One region of the Pseudoalteromonas sp. PB2-1 genome, then DNA from elsewhere that is predicted to be linked to it. Evidence: riboswitches for the same ligand, from Rfam matches in the RefSeq annotation. Region 1 holds a riboswitch; the other holds the start of a gene.
What was found. Region 1 has a riboswitch for cobalamin ahead of L0Z67_RS13720 (TonB-dependent receptor plug domain-containing protein). Riboswitches for the same ligand answer to the same signal wherever they lie in the genome.

Region 1 (4,423 bases):
AAGCAAAAGAAGAAGTGAAAGAGACTGAATCTGTATCTGACTTACCTGAGGGGGCGGTTGTTGTAGATATACGTTCACCTGAGGAAGAAGATGCCAATCCACTGGAGCTTGAAGGTATTGATGTTGTGCATTTACCTTTCTTCCGCTTAGCGACTAAATTTGGTGACTTACCAAAAGATAAAGAATATTACCTATATTGTGCGAAAGGGGTAATGAGCCAGTTGCAAGCGCTGATCCTGCACGAAGAAGGCTACAGTAACGTAAAAGTGTATCGCCCATAAGGGATACTGATAAAAGCGCGACACGTTCGCGCTTTTTTTATGGCTAGTGGAATGGCTTGTTTTGCGCAAAACACGTTTGACGCCTGCGCGCCGTTTACTTTTTCCCTCGAAGCGTGCTTACTTTTATGAAAACTCAGCTGATTTGGTTTTTATCAAACAGAGCATTGCTTGATTATGAGGGGTTTTTACACCCAGCTTTGCACCTTGCTCACATACATAACCACAGATAGCATCAATTTCAGACTCTCTATTATGGCTAATGTCTTGCTGCATAGATGAAAAGTTTTCAGCGGTTGCAGTCATCACACAATAGGCCTGATCCAGTGCCTCGTTGAGCTTTACTTTAATACCTTGTTTATTGGCCACAAGGCAGGCTTCGCTGAGCAAATTAATGATGCGTGTACTAAATTGCGGTGCACGTAACTGACCATTTTTAACGTTATGAATGGCTGTTAATGGGTTAATAGCAACATTCACTAACAGTTTTTGCCAGCGCAATGAGTGAATATCATCGCTTACAGAAAAGTGCGGTAGGCTGCTAAATAGGTGTTTAAGCTCATTGAGCTTTTCACTTGCCGCTATATTACATGCGCCCAGCACGCTTTCACCATTTCCAGTATGGTTTACACTATAAGGTGTTACTTTAAACCCAGCTAAACGCGTTGTTAAAAACGCTAATCCCTGAGTAGGTAACAGCTGGGCATTGATTTCATCGACATTACCCATGCCATTATGAGAAATAACGATCTGGCACTCTTTACTAAGGTAAGGTGTTATTTGCTTAAAAGCCGCTTGCACCTGAAATGCTTTAACAGTGATCACCACCAAGTCAAAGGGGGCTGACCCAGCAAGCTCTTGATGATTAATAAGGCGAGCTTTAATAGGGTGTGATTTACCATTACTCGTTTGATAGAAGCGGGTGGTCAGGGTTGGTTTTCGGGTAAGTAATGTGATGTCATGCTGCGTGGATAAAAAATAGCTAAATAATAAGCCAATTGCGCCATCACCAACAATGAGAGTCTTAGCCATTGCGCTGCTTATTACCTAAATGAAAACCAAGCTTTATAACAAAGTAGCTTACAGCACCAATAAAGTCAGCAACAAAATCACCAACAGAAGCTTGTCGGTAAGGCAGCATATCTTGCATAAATTCAATAGCAGCACCATAGCCTGCAAGTAGCAGAATTTGCACTACAAGAGGGAGTTTAAATGCTTTATCCATTACCATAGCGAGCACGAAGAAAATGCCAAAATGTGCGACTTTATCTATATGCGGAAAAAGGCTACCCACGCCTTTAATTTCTTTGGCGAATAAGAAAGTGAAGCCGATAATGCTTATTAAAAAAAGAACTTGGTAAACGCGCCTTGTCACGAAAAAATCCTAAAAGTCGTTTAAAAATGAACCCGCAGTATATCAAACATAATTATTATCGCACCTGAACGGCGTGCAGAAATATGTAAAGATTTATAAAATTGACGTTATAATCCTTGCCATATTAATTTTGAAAATTTGTTAGGAGAACCCCATGCCTTCATTTGATATTGTTTCTGAAGTAGAAATGAACGAAGCGCAAAATGCAGTAGACAACGCTAAGCGTGAGCTTGAGACGCGTTTTGATTTTCGTGGTGTTGATGCATCAATCGAATTAAGTGATAAAGTAATCAAGCTAAAAGCTGAAGCACCACAACAAGTTATGCAGCTTTTTGATATTCTCGCTGCGAAAATTTCAAAGCGTGGTTTAGATGTATCTAGCCTTGAGCTTAAAGATGAGTCGCGCAGTGGTAAGTACGTTATGCGTGATGTTGCACTTAAGCAAGGTATTGAAAAAGACGTAGCGAAGAAAATCGTTAAGTTAATCAAAGATTCAAAAATCAAAGTGCAAGCAGCCATTCAAGGTGAAGAATTACGTGTTACGGGTAAAAAGCGTGATGATTTACAAGAAGCGATGCAAGTTGTGCGTACTGCTGATTTAGGTCAGCCATTTCAATTTAAGAACTTCCGCGATTAATTCGCTGTTTGCACTATATACATAATCTAGTGCATGAAAAATGAATTAAATTTCACTAAAAAGCCAAGCGGTCTATTCGTTTGGCTTTTTTGTTGATAAAAAAGCCTTTAGCAGTATAGCCGTCCATTGACTTTTATCCCTAAAATCATCACAATAGCGGCCTATTTTCAAGGTGCTTGCTGTACCTTCTAAGGTACCTATACTTCAAAGGTTGAAGTAGCAGCAAGATAATCGGGAAGCTGGTGCGTTTTCATGGAGAAAACAATGCCAACACTGCCCCCGCAACGGTAATGTGTGTGCCCTGCATGCGCAAAGTCCGGAGACCGGCCTTGGAGTAACTTACTATTTGCGTGTGCGGTGGGCACAGGCGAGGGGATATCATGCTAAATAAATCTACCTTAGGCGTAGCGGTTGCTGCTGCGTTGTCTTTTTCTGTGTCTGCGGATGAGCAGTCAATCGAGCATATTACAGTCACGGCGAATAAATTCGAACAATCAATTAATGATGTATTGGCCAGCGTAACTGTCATTAACCGCACTGATATTGAAGCTAGCTATGCGCGAGACCTACCAAGTTTACTTGCCACCCGCGCAGGCTTTCAAATCAATGCCAATGGTGGCTTTGGTCAAAACGCAGGTGTTTCACTGCGTGGTTCAGGCACACGTCATACACTTATCTTAATTGATGGTGTGCGCACAGGGTCTGCAACGCTTGGCTATAAAGGCATTAGCAATATTCCTTTAAACAGTATTGAACGTGTTGAGGTTATTAAAGGTTCTCGCGCTGCTGTGTATGGTTCTGATGCATTAGCGGGTGTGATTAATATTATTACTCGCAAAGCACAAAACACGACCTTAGATGTTACATTTGGTTCTGATTCTTATCAAGAGTACCAAGTGGCTACTGGTGGTCAGTTTGCTGGTGTTGATATTGCTGTTAATGCTGGTTATGAAAAAACAGATGGCTTTGATGTATTGCAAGGCGTAGCACCCGATGAAGATGGCTATGAAAATAAAAACCTTGGCTTTAACCTAGGCTATCAAAATGAGCAACTAGGGGAGCTTTTATTACAAGGTCAGTACTCAGAAGGTGAAGCGCAGTACGATAGTTCTTTTAGTCCTGCGGATAGCAGGGTAGAAAAAGGTGAATTCGAAAATTATCAAGCTTCATTAGGTTGGAAAAAGGCCTTTGAAAAACACAGCCATGCGATTGATATTGCAATCTCAAGCGACAGCTCAGACGATTCACGTATCGACTATACAGGTGCTGCTGTGGTCGATAAGTTTGAAACTGAACGTAAGCAAATCGATTACAACGGTCAATACTTTTTCAATCAAGCGCTGACACTAAGCGGTGGTTTAAATTGGTATAAAGATAAAGTAAATACTAACTCTGGTACTTACTTAAAAGATAGCCGCGAAGTGTTTGCAGCATTTATTGGTGCTTATTATGATGATGAACAAGTACTTGCTAATTTAACGCTACGCCAAGATGATGACCAACAGTTCGGCGACGAAACAACTTATACTGCTGCTGTGGGTTATCACTTAAACGACATCGCAACATTCCGTGTAAGCCAAAGCACTGGCTTTAAATCGCCCACATTTAATGATTTATATTTCCCTGAACCAAGCCCAGGAAATCCCAATTTATTGCCTGAAACATCTGATAACCAAGAGTTAGGCTTATCATTAAATGTGAATGACATTAGCCTGGATATTGCTATTTTCCGTAATGAAATAGATAACAAAATTGCGTGGGCACCAAATGCATCAGGTAATTGGCAGCCAACAAATATCAATGAAGCTCGCCACGAAGGGATAGAGTTTAGTTTCGAAAACCAAGTATTTGGTTTTGATCATAGTGTTAACTTTACTTATCTATCAGCAGAAGATATTGAAACAGGTGAAGCGCTGACTTATGTATCAAAACAAAGCGTGAACTGGTCACTACATAAAGCATGGGGCGACTTTGATGCGGGTATTGATATGCAGTACCGAGGAGACCGCGATGGTAAACTCACGCACTTGCCTTCATATACTCTGTGGAATTTTGTAGGTCACTACCAAGCCACTGATAATTTAACCTTATCACTTCGCGTAGAAAACCTGTTCGATAAACAGTACAACGCCG
Region 2 (4,423 bases), 1.6 Mb from region 1:
GAAAGAGTCGGGTTTTTTGTTGCCTGTAGAAAAATAAAACACCCAACCAAGACCCTACTACTTCTATCCTTGTAGGCATAGTGTGGCACTCGCCATGTGAAAGTAGGACATCCTACTGCGTAGCGCACCATGGCTCCAATTAGAGAAACCCGTTACAGCAATGCAACGGGTTTTTTCGTATGTGGCGAGATTTTATATCGCGTGATAGACTTTTGGCCGCAGGCTATCAGCCGAAACACAGAGACATTAAGTGTCAGCTGACCTGTGTGGGTGTTAGGTGCTGAGTCTCTCAGCACTTGCCCTGCTCATTCTTCACACCTCCACTTGCTTCAGTTACGTTGTTATGCGATAAAGCGTTTATATTTGTAATACAATTTAGGTTTGCTGTGTCTCGTAAGAAAACTACTAAGTCAAAAGGCTCCTCAGGTTTAAACCGTAAAAATAGTGAAGCATTCATCGTTAAGTTCTCATCTCATCCAGATACGCATCAGTGCCCATCGGGTTTAATGTATAAAGTGATTGATGATGTTGAGGGGGATCGCATAACGGAGTTTGATACTGTGGTGATTAATCAGCGCATTATGCTTGCTGATGGCAGTGTGATTGCCGATAGTTACAAAGCGGGTATGCCAGAGGTGTTCGCTTTATCTGAAGCAATTGAAGGATTAAAAGAAGGCTTGTTGCTAATGAATATTGGTTCTCGCTATGAATTTGTGGTCCCCCCAGAGCTTGCTTGGGGTAAAAAAGGTAACGGTGGCAAGATTGGCGCAAACGCAGTGCTGCATTTTGATGTTCGATTAATGCGTTTAGCTTAACTCTCTTCGCATGAGTTCCTTAGCATAAGTCGACAGTGTATTTAAAACGCGTTAACGTTGACTATTGGTTACTGAGGAATATTATGGACGCATTTACTTCACGAGTTTACTTTCTTCGCCATGGCGAGATAGCTACGCTAGGCATTCTTGCTGGGCAAATCGATATTGTTTTATCTGAGCAAGGCCTTGAACAAATGCGCCAAGCCTCTGCTGAGCTTATAAATTTAAATGCCATATATAGCTCACCGCTAAAACGTTGCTCAGTCCATGCAGATTATTTAGCCAACCAACATAACTTGAATGTACAGTACAATAACGCGCTGAAAGAGTTTAATTTCGGTGATTGGGACGGCCAAGACTATCAGCAACTTTGGCAGCAAACTAGTAAACCTCATATCGGTGATTTTTGGCAGCATCCTTGGCAAGTAAAAGTACCTAATGGTGAGTCTATGGCAGACTTTTATGCACGAGTAGAGGCATGGTGGCAAACGTTTTTACAATCATTGTGCGAATCTAAGCATGAACAGTCATTGGTAATTAGTCACGCAGGTGTGATTAAACAAATCCTTGCTATTGTTTGCCTGATGCCAAAACAATCAGCTACGCATTTAAATGTTTTCCATCTCCCTTATGCAGGGCTAATTACACTCGATGTATATATAGATGAACAAGGGCAAGCTTGGCCAAAAATTGTTTTTTAGCCATCTAGAGCGATATTCATTGAATTATTTACTTAGCCCGCCATAATACTCATATGCTATGGAATGGAGTGAAATTCTCCAGCTGTTCCCGCAACTGTAATCCATATAAATATATGGTCAGCCAGATACTTAGTACTAACAATTAATCATCGAGCGGGTCAACTCACGTCATTTTCTGGTACTTAGCAGTACTTTCTTGTGCGTTGTGCTTACTCGCCAAGAGAGAAAAAGCTTGCAACAAAATAGCCTTAGCGCTGCGCCATTGATATCAGTGTCTGATTTAAGTTGGGGTACTGCGAATAAAACCATACTTGAATCAATTAACCTTGAGTTAAAGGCAGGGCAGTTTATAGGTTTACTCGGCCCTAATGGGGCTGGTAAATCAAGCCTGCTGCGTTGTCTTTATCGTTACTTGAAACCTCAGCAAGGAGCTGTGCTGCTAAGCGGTCAAGATATCTGGCAAATCAGTGCTGATGAGTATGCAAAGCAGGTTGCTGTGGTTTTACAAGAATCACCATCGCAGTTTAATTTGTCTTTATTCGATGTGGTGAGTTTAGGCTTAACACCTCATAAGCGACTTTTTAGCGGTACGTCTGCCAATGATAAGCAACGAATATATCAAGCGATAGAGCAGGTTGGTTTATCTCATCATAGTGAACAAGCATTTGATTCGCTTTCAGGCGGCGAAAAGCAAAGAGCGCTCATTGCACGCTCTATTGTACAGCAGCCTAAGTTGCTCATCATGGATGAGCCAACCAGCCATCTTGATGTTAAATACCAAATTCAAATAATGGAATTAGCGAAGTCACTCGATGTAACTGTGCTTGCCTCTTTCCATGATCTAAATCTCGCAGCGAGTTTATGTGATGAGCTACTGGTGATTGATGAAGGTCGCTTGGTTTGTCAGGGGCAACCAAAAGCGGTGCTAACAGAGCAGCTGTTGAGCGATGTATTTGGCGTCTGTGCAGCGGTATCTGCTCATCCGCAATCAAGCACTGATAAGTTTATTCCGCATATAACTTATTTCTATGGTTATCAGACACAGGAGCATCAACATGACTGATGCAATGCGTTTAAGTATATGTGTTGTCGTTGGACTTATTAGTTGTTTTTTAGCACTGAGCTTTGGTGCTGCAAATACACCGCTGAGTGAGGTTTTCAATGGCTTGTTTAGCCAAGGTAGTGATGAATTTGTGCAGCGCATTATTTGGCAGTTGCGTATGCCAAGAACAGTGCTGGCATTTTTAGCGGGATCTGGACTTGCTCTCGCGGGATTAATTTTGCAGACCGTAACCCGAAACCCACTTGCTGATCCTTACTTGTTTGGTATTTCTTCCGGGGCTTCATTTGGTGTGGTGTGCTTTATAGCCCTAACAGGTGTGAGTTTTGGCTTTAGTATGTCAGTTGCAGCATTTGCCGGAAGCTTACTTTCTATGCTGTTGCTTATTGTTATTGCAGGGCGTCGCCATGTTGGCCAAGTTGAAGCCATGTTACTTGCTGGTGTTGCTCTATCTTTTTTATTTAGTGCTCTGACTAGTCTGCTGCTTTATTTTAGCGATCCTCAAGCCATAACCGCTATTTTGTTTTGGACGATGGGCAGTTTTTCTCGTGCCCAGTGGGACACTCTTTGGTTGCCATTTGCCGTTATTATTGCCTGCATGACGCTGATGATTGCATTTCGTCGTCAGCTCAATGCAATGCTGCTTGGTGATGAAAGTGCTGCGACCTTGGGGATTCATGTACAGCGCTTTCGAATCATGATGCTGCTGCTAAGCTCATTAATTACAGCAGTGCTTGTTGCCATGTGTGGGGGCGTTGGTTTTGTCGGCCTGATGATCCCACATATTGTGCGCTACTTTTCACCGCAAGGCAGCAGCCATAACTTAGTTATGACATCCTTGGTCGGTGGTATTTTTATGGTGTGGGTAGATGTGTTATGCCGAACCCTATTGAATAACCAAGAACTACCCGTTGGTGTGATCACAGCCGCTATCGGTAGCGTGTTCTTTTTATTTTTACTTTACTTTCGTAAACAGAGCAGGTAGCTGATGTTTAATATCATGCCAATTAACCAGCAATTTTCAGCTGTTATTCAACAAAAAATAGACCTTAAAACAAAGCCGCTTGGTGCCTTAGGTCAGCTTGAGAATTGTGCTAAACAATTAACGCTTATTTTTTCAAAGCAGCTTGATAGTGAGCAGGCACTAGTTGCCTTTAAACCGGTTATTTCAAACCCCTCTTTGGTTGTATTTGCAGGCGACCATGGTGTGGCAAGCCAAGGGGTGTCAATTGCTCCTAGCAGTGTTACATCACAAATGGTGGCAAACTTTGCAGCAGGAGGTGCAGCGATCAATGTTTTTTGTCGCCAGCTTGGCTGGCAGCTAGAAGTTGTTGATGCTGGAACACTCACTACGGCACACGATAAAAGTGTGCATAACCAGCGTTTAGGTGAAATCACTGCACCACTGCATACTGAAATGGCTATGTCACTTAATCAGGTTGAAAAAGGGTTTGAATTAGCCAAGCAGCGAGTTCATTCACTCTATGAGCAAGGCTGCAATACCATCGCCTTTGGTGAGATGGGCATTGGCAATACCACAAGTGCTGCAGCACTAATGGCTGCTTTGTTGTCTTTACCTGCCAGCCAATGTGTTGGTAAAGGCACTGGTGTGAGTGACGAGGTTATTGCTAAAAAAATCAAGGTTGTTGAGCAAGCCCTTCAATTACATCAAGCCCATTTTGACGACCCTTTAATGACGCTAGCGGCATTAGGTGGGTTTGAAATTGTACAGATCACCGGTGCCATTTTAGCTGCTGCTGAGCTTGGTATGGCTGTGATCGTTGATGGCTTTATTTGTACCGCAGCGGCGCTTGTTGCAACTCGTATTAATGCAAACGCTCGTGATT

Region 2: linked by a shared signal. The riboswitch ahead of L0Z67_RS03985 (ABC transporter ATP-binding protein) and the one ahead of L0Z67_RS13720 (TonB-dependent receptor plug domain-containing protein) in region 1 are both predicted to bind cobalamin.

Annotation. Positions count from the first base shown of each region.
Region 1 covers NZ_CP090667.1:2,945,898-2,950,320, reverse strand. Annotated here, with positions in the region: gene thiI (tRNA uracil 4-sulfurtransferase ThiI) at 1-281, shown strand, start outside; gene L0Z67_RS13735 (ketopantoate reductase family protein) at 405-1,310, opposite strand; gene L0Z67_RS13730 (VanZ family protein) at 1,303-1,653, opposite strand; gene L0Z67_RS13725 (YajQ family cyclic di-GMP-binding protein) at 1,808-2,290, shown strand; cobalamin riboswitch at 2,465-2,637, shown strand; gene L0Z67_RS13720 (TonB-dependent receptor plug domain-containing protein) at 2,671-4,423, shown strand, end outside.
Region 2 covers NZ_CP090667.1:853,404-857,826, forward strand. Annotated here, with positions in the region: gene L0Z67_RS03975 (FKBP-type peptidyl-prolyl cis-trans isomerase) at 387-815, shown strand; gene L0Z67_RS03980 (histidine phosphatase family protein) at 899-1,516, shown strand; cobalamin riboswitch at 1,529-1,668, shown strand; gene L0Z67_RS03985 (ABC transporter ATP-binding protein) at 1,749-2,579, shown strand; gene L0Z67_RS03990 (iron ABC transporter permease) at 2,572-3,561, shown strand; gene cobT (nicotinate-nucleotide--dimethylbenzimidazole phosphoribosyltransferase) at 3,565-4,423, shown strand, end outside.